Regions from separate parts of the Saccharothrix sp. DSM 118769 genome, predicted to be linked through region 2. Evidence: riboswitches for the same ligand, from Rfam matches in the RefSeq annotation. Region 2 holds a riboswitch; each other region holds the start of a gene.
What was found. A riboswitch is a leader RNA that binds a small molecule or an ion and turns the genes downstream of it on or off. The one in region 2 is predicted to bind glycine.
Positions count from the first base shown of each region.

Region 1 (4,939 bases), 720 kb from region 2:
GGTGGTCGCGAAGGCGGGAGCAGTGCTTGAAGAAGCTTCGGTAGCAGCAGGACATCACAGCAACAACGATCGGTAAACCGATCCCACAGCCTGCACATCCCGCCGGGTGGCAAGCGTTGGCACTGCCGAATCCAGCTGTACGGGATCAAGGCGCGCCGGCTGCGGAAGCATGTCCCCAGGCAGTCCTCAGCGGCAGCAGTCGGGACGATCGCGGTCGCGCGGCTGGACCGGGCTGGGCTCGGCGGTCGACTGCCGCGGCGGCTCCGCCGCCTTGCCACCGGGAGTGGTTGTGCCGCAACGAGGACCAGGCCCACGACGCGCGACGGTCCCCACCCCGCGCTACCGAGGTGGGGACCGTCGCGTTCGGACCAAGATCAGGCCGTCTCCAGGCCGTGGGACGTCGGGTACCAGCGAGAACCACCGAGCAACGATGGAAGTCATTCGCGCTGGTCAGACGCCGGTCATCAGCACTCGATGACGTTCACCGCCAGGCCGCCCCGAGCGGTCTCCTTGTACTTGTGGTGCATGTCCTTCCCCGTCTCCCGCATGGTCTTGATGACCTTGTCCAGGGACACGAAGTGCGACCCGTCGCCCCGCAGTGCCATGCGCGCCGCCGTGATGGCCTTGATCGACGCCAGCGCGTTGCGCTCGATGCACGGGATCTGCACGAGCCCGCCGATCGGGTCGCAGGTCAGCCCGAGGTTGTGCTCCATCGCGATCTCGGCCGCGTTCTCGACCTGCTCCGGCGTGCCGCCGAGCACCTCCGCCAGACCGCCGGCGGCCATGGAGCAGGCCGAGCCGACCTCGCCCTGGCAGCCGACCTCGGCGCCGGAGATCGACGCGTTCTCCTTGAACAGCACGCCGATCGCGCCCGCCGTGAGCAGGAACCGCACCACGCCGTCGTCGGACGCGCCCGGCACGAACCTCGCGTAGTAGTGCAGCACCGCGGGCACGATGCCGGCCGCGCCGTTGGTGGGGGCGGTGACGACGCGACCGCCCGCGGCGTTCTCCTCGTTCACCGCCAGCGCGAACAGGGTCACCCAGTCCATCACCCGCAGCGGGTCGGTGGCGTAGTGCTCGGCGGCCAGCCGGGACCTCATCTCGGCCGCCCGCCGCCGCACCTTGAGGCCGCCGGGCAGTTCGCCGGTCTCCGTGCAGCCGTGCTCCACGCACTCCTGCATGACCTGCCAGATGTGGAGCAGGCCGGACCGGATCTCCTCCTCCGACCGCCACGACCGCTCGTTGTCCAGCATCAGGCCGCTGATCGGCAGCCCGGTCTCCCGGGTCCGCGCGAGCAGCTCGTCCCCGCTGCGGAACGGGTGCGCGACCGGCGTGCTGTCCGGCTTGATCCGGTCGGTGCCGGACGCGGTCTCGTCGACCACGAACCCGCCGCCCACCGAGTAGTAGACGGCCGAGTCGACCGGCGACGACCCGGAGAACGCCTCGAAGCGCATCCCGTTGGGGTGCAGCGGCAACGACTTGCGCCGGTGCATGACGAGGTCGGTGTCCTCGGTGAACGCGATCTCGTGGACGCCGCCGAGCCGCAACCGCCCGGTCGCCCGGACCTCCTCGACCCGCGCGGACGCCGCCACCGGGTCGACCTCCTCGGGCTTGTGGCCCTCCAGGCCGAGCAGGACGGCCTTCGGGCTGCCGTGCCCGTGGCCGGTTGCTCCGAGTGACCCGAACAGCTCCACGTGCACTCGGTCGACTGAACTCGTTCGTGCACCCAGGCGGTCCACGAACATCGTCGCCGCGCGCATCGGCCCGACCGTGTGCGAACTCGACGGACCGATGCCCACGGAGAACAGGTCGAACACGCTGATCGCCACGGATCAGCCCTCGGTCAGTTCCGCGTACTTCGCGGCGGTCAGCAGCCCGGTGGCGTCCTCGACGGCCACCTTGAACAGCCAGCCGCCGCCGTACGGGTCGTTGTTGATCAACGACGGGTCGTCGACCGCCGCCGTGTTGACCTCCACGACCTCGCCGCTGACCGGCGCGTACAGGTCGCTCACCGACTTGGTGGACTCCAGCTCGCCGCACACCTCGCCGGACGCGACCCGCGTGCCGACGGCGGGCAGCTCGACGAACACGACGTCGCCCAGCGACTCGGTCGCGTACGAGGTGATCCCGACCGACACGGGCTCCCGGGTGCCCGGCGCCCAGTCGACCCACTCGTGCTCGGGCGTGTACAGCAGGTTCTCCGGAAAGGTCACGTCAGCGCTCCCTGGTGGTGAAGGTCCACCCCCACTCTGTCCTGGGACCTGAGAGCTTCGCCGCGCGCGCGGCTTGCACCGTGGGTGCGCCCCCTCGGACGAGGGTGCGCTTTCCAGAGTCGCCTCACCGCGCGCGGTTCTCGCTGCCTGAGAGTGTGCGGGGGACTTGCTCCTTCGGCGCCTCGAACGAACGAGGTCTCTCCCGCGCGGGTTCCGGCGCCGTCGAGGCGCCGCGGCCGATGTTCAGTTGGGTGACCCGCACGCTAGGTGCCGGCCCGGACGGGTGTCAACGCGCCGCACGACTTGTTCCGCCGGCACAACCGGACCCGTCCTCCTTGGTTCCGCGCGCACGATGACACCGCGCCCCGGGTACCCGACCTTTGGCGAACACGACAGCCGAAGGAGCCCACCGTGCGGATCGCAGTCCCCCGGGAGATCAAGAACCACGAGTACCGCGTCGCGCTGACCCCGGCGGGCGCCCACGAGCTGGCGTCACGCGGTCACGAGGTGTTCGTCGAGGCCGGCGCGGGCCTCGGCTCGGCGATCACGGACGAGGAGTACGCGGCCGCGGGCGCCAAGGTGCTCGCCGGGGCCGACGACGTGTGGTCCGAGGGCGAGCTGGTGCTCAAGGTCAAGGAGCCGGTCGCCGAGGAGTACCCGCGGCTGCGCGAGGGCCAGGTCCTGTTCACCTACCTGCACCTGGCCGCCGACCGGCCGCTGACCGAGGCGCTGCTGGCCTCCGGCACCACGGCCATCGCCTACGAGACCGTGCAGACCCCGAACGGCGCCCTGCCGCTGCTCGCGCCGATGTCCGAGGTCGCGGGTCGCCTCGCGCCGCAGGTGGGCGCGTTCTCGCTGATGAAGCCGTCCGGCGGCCGGGGCGTGCTGCCCGGCGGCGTGCCCGGCGTGCACCCGGCGCGCGTGGTCGTGATCGGCGGCGGCGTGGCGGGCCTGAACGCGGCCGTGATCGCCGCGGGCATGGGCGCGGACGTGGAGATCCTGGACACCAACGTCGACCGGCTGCGACACATCGATGCCCTCTACCAGGGCCGCCTGCGCACCGTCACGTCGAACCGGTACGCGGTCGAGCAGGCCGTGCGCGAGGCCGACCTGGTCATCGGCGCGGTGCTGGTGCCCGGCGCGAAGGCGCCGAAGCTCGTGACCAACGAGCTGGTCGCCGACATGAAGCCCGGTTCGGTGCTGGTGGACATCGCGATCGACCAGGGCGGCTGCTTCGCCGACTCCCGGCCGACCACGCACGCCGACCCGACCTACCAGGTGCACGACTCGGTGTTCTACTGCGTCGCGAACATGCCCGGCGCGGTGCCGCGCACCTCGACCTACGCGCTGACCAACGTGACCCTGCCGCACGCGGTCGCGCTGGCCGACCGGGGCTGGCGGGAGGCGCTGCGCGCGGACGCGTCGCTGGCGCTCGGCCTCAACACCCACGCGGGCCTGCTGACCAACGCGCCGGTGGCCGAGGCGCACGACCTGGCGTTCACCGCGCCCGAGATCTGATCCGGAAAACAGAGGGGGCCCCGCTCACGTGCTGTGAGCGGGGCCCTCGTCGTACGAGGCGGCCCGCTCAACCAGCCTGGGGGTCACTGGGAGCGGGCCGCGTCCCAATGTTAGCGGGGAACCGGGCTCCCTGCCCAGCGGGCCCACCGGTCCGGCCCACATCACACGCCCCGCCGGCCACGCGGAGTTGCCGACGTTCAAGCTAATGAGTGAATTACCCGGGTAACGGGTAAGTCACGACGCCGTGCCGGCCGATGCACAGGACGGGACCCCCGCCGCTACGCAACGGGGTCGTCCGCTCGTGCGGCTCCCCCGCCGCGCCCCACCCCGTCCCCTCGCGATCGGAGTGCCGATGGCCGAACCACAGGGCTGGATCGACTGCCACGACCCCTTCGGGAGGGACCGGTCCATGACCGTCCTCGTCGAGGACGACCGCGTCCTCCTGGTCGCCCCGCCCGGCGAGTCGGCGGTGATGTCGGTCACGCAGACCCGCAGGCTGCACCACCTGCTCGCCCAAGCCGCCGACAGGATGTGAGCGCGTGGACGAGGCGCTCCGGGCCGCCGTGCTGCGCCGGCTGGCCCTGCTCGACGAGGCCGTCGAGCGGGACGAGGCCGACGCGCTGGTGCCGCTCGCCCGGGCCGAGATCCACCGCCTGGCCGACGGTTGGCGGCTGCTGCTGACCCTGCACCAGCCCGATCCGGACGGCCGCTGCGGCGCGTGCCCCGGCGTGCTGCGGCACAAGAAGTGGCCGTGCCAGGTGTGGACGATGGCCCACCAACACCTCATCGGCGAGGGCCTGCCGCACCGGGAACGCCGCCGGCCGCTGCGCCCGCTGCTCCGTTCGCACGACGCGGAGACGACCACCGAGATGCCGGCGGTGGTGTCGAAACCGCGACACGCCCTCCCCGAGTGACCCTCCTAGGGCAGGATGACGCCCGGTAGGAGTATTCCGGGAGGGACGCGTGCACGACGGCAGTGGCCGCATCGTGGTGCAGAACTTGACCAAGCAGTTCGGTCCGGTCGCAGCGGTGCAGAACTTGAGCTTCACGGTGGAACCCGGTTCGGTTACCGGCTTCCTCGGTCCCAACGGCGCGGGCAAGACGACGACGCTGCGCATGCTCCTCGGGCTGGTGACGCCCACGGCGGGCACCGGTCTGATCAACGGCAGGCCGTTCCACCAGCTCGGCAACCCCGGGCGGGTCGTGGG
Region 1 is NZ_CP193627.1:8,787,313-8,792,251, forward strand. Features, by position in the region: gene ACRAKJ_RS37370 (DUF4265 domain-containing protein) at 1-76, shown strand, start outside; gene ACRAKJ_RS37375 (L-serine ammonia-lyase) at 465-1,829, opposite strand; gene gcvH (glycine cleavage system protein GcvH) at 1,833-2,213, opposite strand; glycine riboswitch at 2,338-2,428, opposite strand; gene ald (alanine dehydrogenase) at 2,625-3,731, shown strand; gene ACRAKJ_RS37390 (hypothetical protein) at 4,084-4,266, shown strand; gene ACRAKJ_RS37395 (hypothetical protein) at 4,271-4,645, shown strand; gene ACRAKJ_RS37400 (ATP-binding cassette domain-containing protein) at 4,695-4,939, shown strand, end outside.
Region 1: linked by a shared signal. The riboswitch ahead of gcvH (glycine cleavage system protein GcvH) and the one ahead of gcvT (glycine cleavage system aminomethyltransferase GcvT) in region 2 are both predicted to bind glycine.

Region 2 (4,939 bases):
GGCGAGCACACCGACGAGGTGCTGGCCGAGCTGGGCCTGGCCGAGGACGAGGTGGCGGCGCTGCGCGCGGCGGGCGTGGTCGCCTGAGGGGGATGACCCCGCTTCTCCGGGGCGTTCGACGCGCCGTTCGGCCCGCGCACGCGGGTGGCCGGAAAATGAACGCGAGAAATCACCGGAAGAGGTGCTGGGAATTGCCGGCGGCCGACATCGGCCTTTGTCACGCTCGGTGCGTGCTTCGGCGCAATCAGGTGATGTGCTGTGCGGGTGTGACGGTGTCGCTCGACCTCGGTGTCCGTGCCAGGGGGGTGGGCGAGTGCCCGTAACTAGGTGATCGGCGGGACCACTGGTCCCCTTGATAGTCCGATCAGGTGACAGTGGCCACTGCCCAGGCGTGGTTGCGTGGGCGCCGCTACCCCCAGTCGGGGGACGTCGGAGGGTTGCGCGTTCATCGTCCGGGTGAATGGTGGAGCATGTCGGGTGACGCGACGGGCACGGCGTCCGTCGGCCCCTGCCTCGTGAACGGACGGAGACCGATCAGTGAACGTCAAGAAGGTGGTGACGCTGGCGGCGGTCGCGCTGGTGCTGTTCCTGCTCGTCACCCAGCCCAACGAATCGGCCGACGCGGTGAAGACCGCCCTCGGCTGGCTCCAGTCGGGCGCCGAGTCGATCATCACCTTCGTCCGCAGCCTCTTCGCCTAGCGCACCCCGCCGCGGCTCCGCTCAATGCGGTCACCCACGGTGACTTTGACTCCTCGACGTTGCACCGTACGGGTGGAATGAGGGCTATAACGCGCTGGTAACAGGGTTTTTGGCAAACCAGGGTCTAGCGGTTGTCGGTACCCGCTAATACGGTGCGCTGCATTGGCTGATCTTCGACCGACGAGGAGGCAGAATGGTCGAGGACTCGGGAGTCGACGAGCTGCTGCGGCAGTGGGCGGCTGAGCGCTCGGACGACGCCGAGCTGCAGGAGGTGAACCGGATCAAGGACGCGTGGCTCGCGGAAGCCCCGCCGTCCCCGGGGATCCCGGTGCAGCGGGCGAACGGCGGGAACCGCGGCCTGATGAGGGTCGAGTCCGCGGACCCCGCCTACGTGGCGGCGATGCGGAAGAGGGCGCCCGAGGTGCCCGAACCCCTGCTCGCCGCCGCCGCCAGCTACTGGCAGCTGGTGGGTGACCTGTCGGAGGCGGAGCTGTGGTGGGACGCGGGCATCAGCCCGTTGGACCAGCGCGCTCTGGACTACCGGGCGGCCGGGCTCACGCCCGCCGACCTCGGTCGTCGTCTCGGCCCGATGACGGTGCTCCAGCACCTGCGTCGGGGCAGTGCGGCAGCCTGGTGCGTGGCCAGGTTGCAGAGGCAACGCCGGGACGGCGTCGCCTAGTCCGGATCGACGAAGAGTCGGGCGGGCTCCTGAGGTCGAGGGGCCCAACGCCCGTGAGGGGCGGGCTCCCGCGTGGGGAGCCCCGGCCCGAGGGGGCTCTCAGCTCCCGCGAAGTACCCTTGAGGTGTGCACGGCCTCATCACCCCCAAGCGCGTCGCCATCGCCGCTGTCTGCGTGGCCGCGCTGGTCGTGTGCTGCGGTCTCGCCTACTGGCAGTGGGAGCGCTTCTCCCAGGCGGGCGGCACGTTCCAGAACCTCGGCTACGTGTTCCAGTGGCCCCTGTTCGGCCTGTTCCCGGCGTTCATGGTGTGGCGCATCCGCAGGCTGGACGCCCAGCGCCGGGCCGAGGGGACCGCCGGGGAGACCGAGGTCACCCCCGACGGGGGTACCCGGGAGCCGGTGGCCGAGCCGCCGGCGCCGGTCGTTACCGTTGACCCCGTCGGAACACCCGCGCGCGACGACGAGGACGACGAGTTGGCGGCCTACAACCGCATGCTCGCCCAGCTCCACGCGCGGGACCAGCGGTGAGGTGAGGGTAGGGCGATGAGCGGCGCGTTGACCAGGTTCCGGTTCATGGCTTACGTGGTCGGCGTCGGCCTGCTGCTGCTCGTGGTCGCCATGATCGCCAAGTACGCGGGCGGCACCGAGACCATGATGAGGGTCGTCGGCCCCGTCCACGGCTTCCTCTACGCCATCTACCTGGTGCTCACCGTCGACCTCGCCCTCAAGGCGCGCTGGTCGATCAAGGCCACGGTGCTCGTCCTGCTGGCCGGCACCGTCCCGTTCGTGTCGTTCTACGCCGAGCGCAAGGTCGTGGAGAGCGTCCGGGCCGAGAAAGCCCTGTGACGCGGCGGGTTGACCCCGGCCACCAGGCACATCTAGCGTCTGGCGGTACCAACTGAACACGGCCGTCGATGTCGCGCGGGAGAGTCCCCACCAGTCGGGGCGCCGAAGGAGCAACTCCTCCCCGGAATCTCTCAGGCACAGCTACCGCCCGACGAAGGCAACTCTGGAAAGCAGGCGCACCCGGTGCGCCTCGCCCACGGTGCAAGCCGCTCACCGGCAGCGGCGAAGCTCTCAGGCTCATGACAGAGGGGGAGGCTTCTTCGACGAGGAGTCTCCGATGGACCGTGTCACCCTTCACCCGTGCCCGCCGACCCGACCGGTCGGCGCTACCGGCATGCCCGCACCCTGGGAGGACCCCGCCTGATGGAAAGCCGACGCACGCCCCTGCACGCCGAGCACGAGGCCCTGGGCGCACTGTTCACCGACTTCGCGGGCTGGCGGATGCCGCTGCGCTACGACAGCGAGCTGGCCGAGCACCGCGCGGTGCGCACCTCGGCGGGCCTGTTCGACCTGACGCACATGGGCGAGATCGTGCTGACCGGGCCGGGTGCGGGCGCCGCGCTGGACCACGCCCTGGTCGGCCACGCGTCGGCGATCGGCGTGGGACGCGCCCGGTACACGATGATCTGCGAGGCCGACGGCGGCGTCGTCGACGACCTGATCGTCTACCGCACGGGTGACCAGGAGTACCTGGTCGTGGCCAACGCGTCCAACGCGGCCGTCGTGTTCGAGGCGCTGGTCGAGCGGGCGAAGGGCTTCGACACCACCGTCGAGGACCGCTCCACCGACTACGCGCTGCTCGCCGTGCAGGGGCCGCGGTCCACCGAGATCCTGGCCGGCCTCACCCCGACCGACCTGGCCGGGGTGAAGTACTACGCCTCCTACCCGACCGAGGTGGCGGGCAGGCCCGTGCTGCTCGCCCGCACCGGCTACACCGGCGAGGACGGCTTCGAGCTGTTCACCGCCCCGGACGACGCCGCGCACGTGTGGCGGGCGCTGCTGGAGGCCGGCCGGGAGCACGACCTCAGGCCCGCCGGGCTCGGCTGCCGCGACACCCTGCGCCTGGAGGCCGGGATGCCGCTGTACGGCAACGAGCTGGGCCGGGACCGCACCCCGTTCCACGCCAACCTGGGCCGCGTGGTGAAGCTCGACAAGCCGGGCGACTTCGTCGGCCGCGACGCCCTGGCCGCCACCGCGGCCGAGGGCGTGCGCCAGGTCCTCGTCGGCCTGAAGACCACCTCCCGCCGCGCCCCCCGGCACGGCTACCCCGTGCTGGACGCGGGGGGCACCCCGATCGGCGAGGTGACCAGCGGCGCGCTGTCGCCGACCCTGGGCTACTCGGTGGCCATGGCCTACGTGGCCGAGGGGCACGCCGAGCCCGGCACCGAGCTGTCCGTCGACGTCCGCGGCAAGCGCGAGCCCGTCGAGGTCGTCGCGCTGCCGTTCTACAAGCGCCCGAGCTGACCGCCCGAGCTGACTAGGAGAGAGATCCCATGTCCGAGCACTTCAACACCTCCCTCGCGGAGTTCGACCCGGAGGTCGCGGACGCCGTCGCCGCCGAGCTGCACCGGCAGCAGAGCACGCTGGAGATGATCGCCTCGGAGAACTTCACGCCGGTGTCGGTGCTCCAGGCGCAGGGCTCGGTGCTGACGAACAAGTACGCCGAGGGCTACCCCGGCCGGCGCTACTACGGCGGCTGCGAGAACGTCGACGTCATCGAGCGGCTGGCGATCGAGCGGGTCAAGGGGCTGTTCGGGGCGGGCTTCGCCAACGTGCAGCCGCACTCGGGCGCGCAGGCCAACGCGTGCGCGATGTTCGCCCTGCTCCAGCCGGGCGACACGATCCTGGGCCTGGACCTGGCGCACGGCGGGCACCTGACGCACGGCATGCGGATCAACTTCTCCGGCAAGCTCTACAACGTCGTGCCCTACCACGTGTCGGAGGCCGACGGCCGGGTCGACATGGCCGAGGTCGAGCGGCTGGCGCAGGAGGCGAAGCCGAAGCTGATCGTGGCGGGCTGGTCGGCCTACCCGCGGCAGCTGGACTTCGCCGAGTTCCGCCGCATCGCCGACTCGGTGGGCGCGTACCTGATGGTCGACATGGCGCACTTCGCCGGCCTGGTGGCGGCGGGCCTGCACCCGAGCCCGGTGCCGCACGCGCACGTCGTGACGACGACCACGCACAAGACGCTCGGCGGCCCGCGCGGCGGCGTGATCCTGACCAACGAGGCCGACCTCGCCAAGAAGATCAACTCGGCGGTGTTCCCCGGTCAGCAGGGCGGTCCGCTGGAGCACGTGATCGCGGGCAAGGCGGTGGCGTTCAAGCACGCCGCGTCGCCCGAGTTCGCCGACCGGCAGCGGCGCACCGTCGAGGGCGCGAAGATCCTCGCCGAGCGCCTGTCGCGGCCCGACGCGGCGGCGGCGGGCGTGAAGGTGCTCACCGGCGGCACCGACGTGCACCTGGTGCTGGTCGACCTGGTGGCGTCCGAGCTGGACGGCAAGCAGGCCGAGGACCGGCTGCACGAGGTGGGCATCACGGTCAACCGCAACGCGGTGCCGAACGACCCGCGCCCGCCGATGGTGACCTCCGGCCTGCGCGTCGGCACGCCCGCGCTGGCCACCCGCGGCTTCGGCGCGGCGGACTTCGCCGAGGTGGCCGAGATCATCGCCGCCGCGCTCCAGCCGTCGCCCGACCTGGCGGACCTGCGGTCGCGCG
Region 2 is NZ_CP193627.1:8,066,647-8,071,585, reverse strand. Features, by position in the region: gene ACRAKJ_RS33980 (CoA transferase) at 1-87, shown strand, start outside; gene ACRAKJ_RS33975 (hypothetical protein) at 538-699, shown strand; gene ACRAKJ_RS33970 (helix-turn-helix transcriptional regulator) at 893-1,378, shown strand; gene ACRAKJ_RS33965 (hypothetical protein) at 1,505-1,906, shown strand; gene ACRAKJ_RS33960 (DUF3817 domain-containing protein) at 1,922-2,224, shown strand; glycine riboswitch at 2,291-2,381, shown strand; glycine riboswitch at 2,383-2,477, shown strand; gene gcvT (glycine cleavage system aminomethyltransferase GcvT) at 2,588-3,688, shown strand; gene glyA (serine hydroxymethyltransferase) at 3,718-4,939, shown strand, end outside.

Region 3 (4,939 bases), 280 kb from region 2:
GGCACCTACTTCGCCGAGCTGGTGTTCGACGGTGACGTGCGCGTCTCCGCCCGGCCCAGCGACTCGGTGGCGCTCGCGCTGCGGATCGGCGTGCCGATCCACGCGGAGGAGTCCGTGCTCGCGGAGGCCGGGTTGATCATCCCGGACGAGCAGGAGGACGAGGTCGAGAAGTTCCGGGAGTTCCTGGACTCGATCTCGCCCGAGGACTTCCGGGGCGCGGACACCTAGGTCGACCCGTCGCGCGGGCCGCTCCGGCGGTTCTGGCGCGCGGAGCGGTGGAGCTGCCGGACGGCCGCGGTGACGTCCGGTTTCGCGTTTCCGGGGCGTTCTCCCGGTGCCGCGGGCGGCGCGGTCGCCGTGCCGGTGGCGTGACCGGTCGAATGCCCGTCGCCGGTGGGCGGGGGAACGCGGTCGCGGTGCCGTGGGAATCGTCGAACAACCGCTCGGAACGCTTCGCAGGGGTCCCCGCCGAGGGGACCCCTGCTTTGATTTTGCCGGCTGTCACCGACGCCGCGCGATGACCGATCCGCTGCCTGTGGACAACTGCTTCGCCGGTGTCGGGCACGGCTTGGTGGTGCCCGGTTCGGCGGTGGTGGCCGGTTCGGCGGTGGCGCCTGGTTCGGCGGTGGTGGCCGTGACCGCGTTGGCCGCAGCCGTGGTGGTGCTCATCCGGTCTTGGTGCTGTCCGGGGCGCCCGCACCGAGCCGCACCGCGCCGCGCCGCCGGCACGGCACCGGGTTCCGCGCTCACCGCCGCCCCCGCGACCGGCTGTCCGCGTTTACCCCACCGGTGACACCTGCGAGGGGCCGCGCCGCCGGCCCCGCGCCGGGACGGGCCCCTCGCAGGCGTGTGCGGTGAGTTGTGGATCAACCCTCCGTGCCACCCCCTGGTGTCACACCTTCGGATTACACAACGTCAGCGTTCTTCAGCTAAACGATCACTAAACGTCACCCAAATGGCTTACGACGAGGGTATCTCTCAACCTCAACCTCAGCTTGAGACAAGACACGCTCAGCGCGTCGCGTTGACCTGCCCCCTAGGCGGTCTTACCGTCGAGCTCAGGTGAATTGCCACGGTGTGATTCGGGCACCGGGGCGGCTTCACGTTGGTCGCCGGTCGTCGTGACCGGACCGAGGGGAGGCAGGCGTGGTCGAGGAAGCGCCCATCCGGGCGGGAACCGGAGAACAGGGTGAACTGTTCCCGGACTCCTCGCTGCCGGACGAACTCGTCGGGTACCGCGGCCCCGCCGCGTGCCAGATCGCGGGAATCACCTACCGCCAGCTCGACTACTGGGCACGCACGGAGCTGGTCAACCCGACCATAAGGAGTGCGCACGGCTCCGGCAGCCAGCGGCTCTACTCGTTCAAGGACATCCTCGTCCTGAAGGTCGTCAAAAGGCTCCTGGACACCGGCGTCTCGCTCCAGAACATCCGGGTCGCGGTCGACCACCTGCGCCGCCGCGGCGTGCAGGACCTGGCCCGGATCACGTTGTTCAGCGACGGCACCACGGTCTACGAGTGCACCTCGCCCGAGGAGGTCGTCGACCTGCTCCAGGGCGGTCAGGGCGTGTTCGGCATCGCGGTCAGCGGCGCCATGCGGGAGATCAGCGGCACGATCCACGAGTTCCCCGCCGAACGGGCCGACGGCGCCGAGGTCGTGGGGCCGTCCGACGACGAGCTGTCCCGCCGCCGCCGCACCCGCGCCATCGGCTGAGCCCCCCCGCGCACCCGGACCGCCGACCGCGGGCGACCGGCGGTCGACAACCGACGACGACTCGGCCCGCGGCGGGCCCACGGGTAGCGGTGCGCGGGTACCCACCTCCGCGGCGGGCAAACCGGTGAGATCCACGTCGCGCCGGCGGTACCGGCGGCACCCCCGCCGGGTACGATTCGCGAGCAGTCGCTTTATCCCGTGCGGGAGAGTCCGAGCCAGTCTCGGCGCCGAAGGAGCAAATCCTCCCCGGAACCTCTCAGGCGCAAGGACCGCGCGGGTGAGACGCCTCTGGAAAGCGGGTCGGGCAACCGACCCCGCCGACGGTGCAAGCCCGGTCGAGCAGTCCGGGTGAAGCTCTCAGGCGCCCGGCGCCGGGCAGAAGACAGAGGGGGAGGGCAACGGCCGGAGTGTGCCCGTAGCCCTGGAGGCGCCTTTATGACGCAGGACCGCATCCCCCTCGCCGCTCTCGAGCACGGCACCCCGTTCGCCGACCGGCACGTGGGCCCGCGGCCCGCCGAGCTGGCCCGCATCCTCGACGTCATCGGCGTCGGCTCCCTGGAGGAACTGGCGCAGCGCGCCGTGCCCGACTCGATCCGCGAGCGCGACCTGGTGCTGGACCTGCCCGCGCCCGCCACCGAGACCGAGGCGCTGGCCGAGCTGCGCGCGCTGGCCTCCCGCAACCGGCCGATGACGCAGATGATCGGCCTCGGCTACTACGGCACGACCACCCCGCCGGTGATCCGCCGCAACGTGCTGGAGAGCCCCGCCTGGTACACCGCGTACACGCCGTACCAGCCCGAGATCTCCCAGGGCCGCCTCGAAGCCCTCCTCAACTTCCAGACGGTGGTCGGCGACCTCACCGGCCTGCCGCTGGCCAACGCGTCCATGCTGGACGAGTCCACCGCCGCCGCCGAGGGCATGACGCTCGTGCGCCGGGCGGGCAGGTCCAAGTCCGCCAGGTTCGTCGTGGACGCCGACACGCTGCCGCAGACCCTCGCCGTCATCGAGACCCGCGCCGAGCCGCTGGGCATCGAGGTCGTCGTCGCCGACCTGTCGCAGGGCCTGGAGGGCCTCGGCCTGGGCGGCGACTTCTTCGGCGTGCTGCTGTCCTACCCCGGCGCGTCCGGCGTGGTCCGCGACCACGAGGCCCTGATCGCCGAGGTGCACAAGGCGGGCGCGCAGGCCGTCGTCGCCGCCGACCTGCTGGCGCTGACGCTGCTGCGCCCGCCCGGCGAGATCGGCGCGGACGTCGTCGTCGGCACCACCCAGCGCTTCGGCGTGCCCGTCGGGTTCGGCGGGCCGCACGCCGGCTACATGGCCGTCCGGCAGGGCCTGGAGCGGCAGCTGCCCGGCCGGCTCGTCGGCGTGTCCGTCGACGCGGACGGCTCGCTCGCCTACCGCCTCGCGCTCCAGACCCGCGAGCAGCACATCCGCCGCGAGAAGGCCACCAGCAACATCTGCACCGCGCAGGTCCTGCTGGCCGTCATGGCCTCCATGTACGCCGTCTACCACGGCCCCGAGGGCCTGAAGGCCATCGCGACCCGCGCGCACCGGATGGCCACGGTGCTCGCCGCCGGGCTGTGCGAGGCGGGCGTCGAGGTCGTGCACGGCGAGTTCTTCGACACCGTCCGGGCGCGCGTGGAGGGCCGGGCGGCCGAGGTCGTCGCCGCCGCCCGCGAGCTGGGCGTCAACCTGTGGCGGGTCGACGAGGACGTCGTGTCGATCGCGTGCGACGAGACCACCACCCGCGAGCACCTGCACCTGGTGTGGCGGGCGTTCGGCGTGACCGTCCCCGACGTGGACGCCCTGGACGCCGACACCGCCGACGGCATCCCCGCCGACCTGCGCCGCACCACCGACTACCTGACCCACCCGGTGTTCCACTCGCACCGCTCGGAGACCGCGCTGCTGCGCTACCTGCGGTCGCTGTCGGACAAGGACGTCGCGCTCGACCGCAGCATGATCCCGCTCGGGTCGTGCACGATGAAGCTCAACGCCACGGCCGAGATGGAACCCGTCACCTGGCCCGAGTTCGCCGAGCTGCACCCGTTCGCGCCCGTCGAGGACGCCGCCGGCCTGCTCTCCATCGTCTCCGACCTGGAGCGGTGGCTGGCCGAGGTCACCGGGTACGACGCGGTGTCGCTCCAGCCGAACGCGGGCAGCCAGGGCGAGTTCGCGGGCCTGCTCGCGATCCGCGCCTACCACCGCGCGAACGGGAACGCGCACCGCGACGTGTGCCTCATCCCGTCCAGCGCGCACGGCACCAACGCCGCGTCCGCCGTCATGGCCGGGATGCGCGTCGTGGTCGTGAAGTGCGACGAGCGCGGCAACGTGGACCTCGACCACCTGAGGTCGACGGTCGAGGCGCACCGCGACGACCTCGCCGCCATCATGATCACCTACCCGTCGACGCACGGCGTGTACGAGGACACCGTGCGCGAGGTGTGCGGGCTGGTGCACGACGCGGGCGGCCAGGTGTACGTCGACGGCGCGAACCTCAACGCGCTCATCGGCCTCGCCCAGTACGGCAAGTTCGGGTCGGACGTGTCGCACCTGAACCTGCACAAGACGTTCTGCATCCCGCACGGCGGCGGCGGTCCCGGCGTCGGCCCGATCGGCGTGCGCTCGCACCTCGCGCCGTTCCTGCCGAACCACCCGCTCCAGCCCACCGCGGGCCCGGCGACCGGCGTGGGGCCGATCAGCGGCGCCCCGTGGGGCTCGGCGTCGATCCTGCCCATCTCGTGGGCCTACGTGCGGATGATGGGCGGCGACGGCCTGCGCCGCGCGACCCTGACCGCCGTGGCCGCCGCGAACTACGTGGCGCGTCGCCTGGACGAGCACTTCCCGGTGCTCTACACCGGCGAGGGCGGCTTCGTGGCCCACGAGTGCATCCTCGACCTGCGGCCCATCACGAAGGCGACCGGCGTGACCGTGGACGACGTGGCCAAGCGCCTCGCCGACTACGGCCTGCACGCGCCGACCATGTCGTTCCCGGTCGCCGGCACCCTCATGGTCGAGCCGACCGAGAGCGAGGACCTGGCCGAGATCGACCGGTTCATCGACGCCATGATCGCGATCAGGCACGAGATCGACCGCGTCGGCTCGGGCGAGTGGCCGGTCGACGACAACCCGCTGCGCAACGCGCCCCACACCGCCGCCTCCATCGCCGCGGAGTGGGACCACCCGTACAGCCGGGAGACCGCCGTGTTCCCCGCGGGCAGCGCCG
Region 3 is NZ_CP193627.1:7,785,289-7,790,227, reverse strand. Features, by position in the region: gene ACRAKJ_RS32640 (bifunctional nuclease family protein) at 1-228, shown strand, start outside; gene ACRAKJ_RS32635 (hypothetical protein) at 502-669, opposite strand; gene ACRAKJ_RS32630 (MerR family transcriptional regulator) at 1,147-1,713, shown strand; glycine riboswitch at 1,905-1,995, shown strand; gene gcvP (aminomethyl-transferring glycine dehydrogenase) at 2,149-4,939, shown strand, end outside.
Region 3: linked by a shared signal. The riboswitch ahead of gcvP (aminomethyl-transferring glycine dehydrogenase) and the one ahead of gcvT (glycine cleavage system aminomethyltransferase GcvT) in region 2 are both predicted to bind glycine.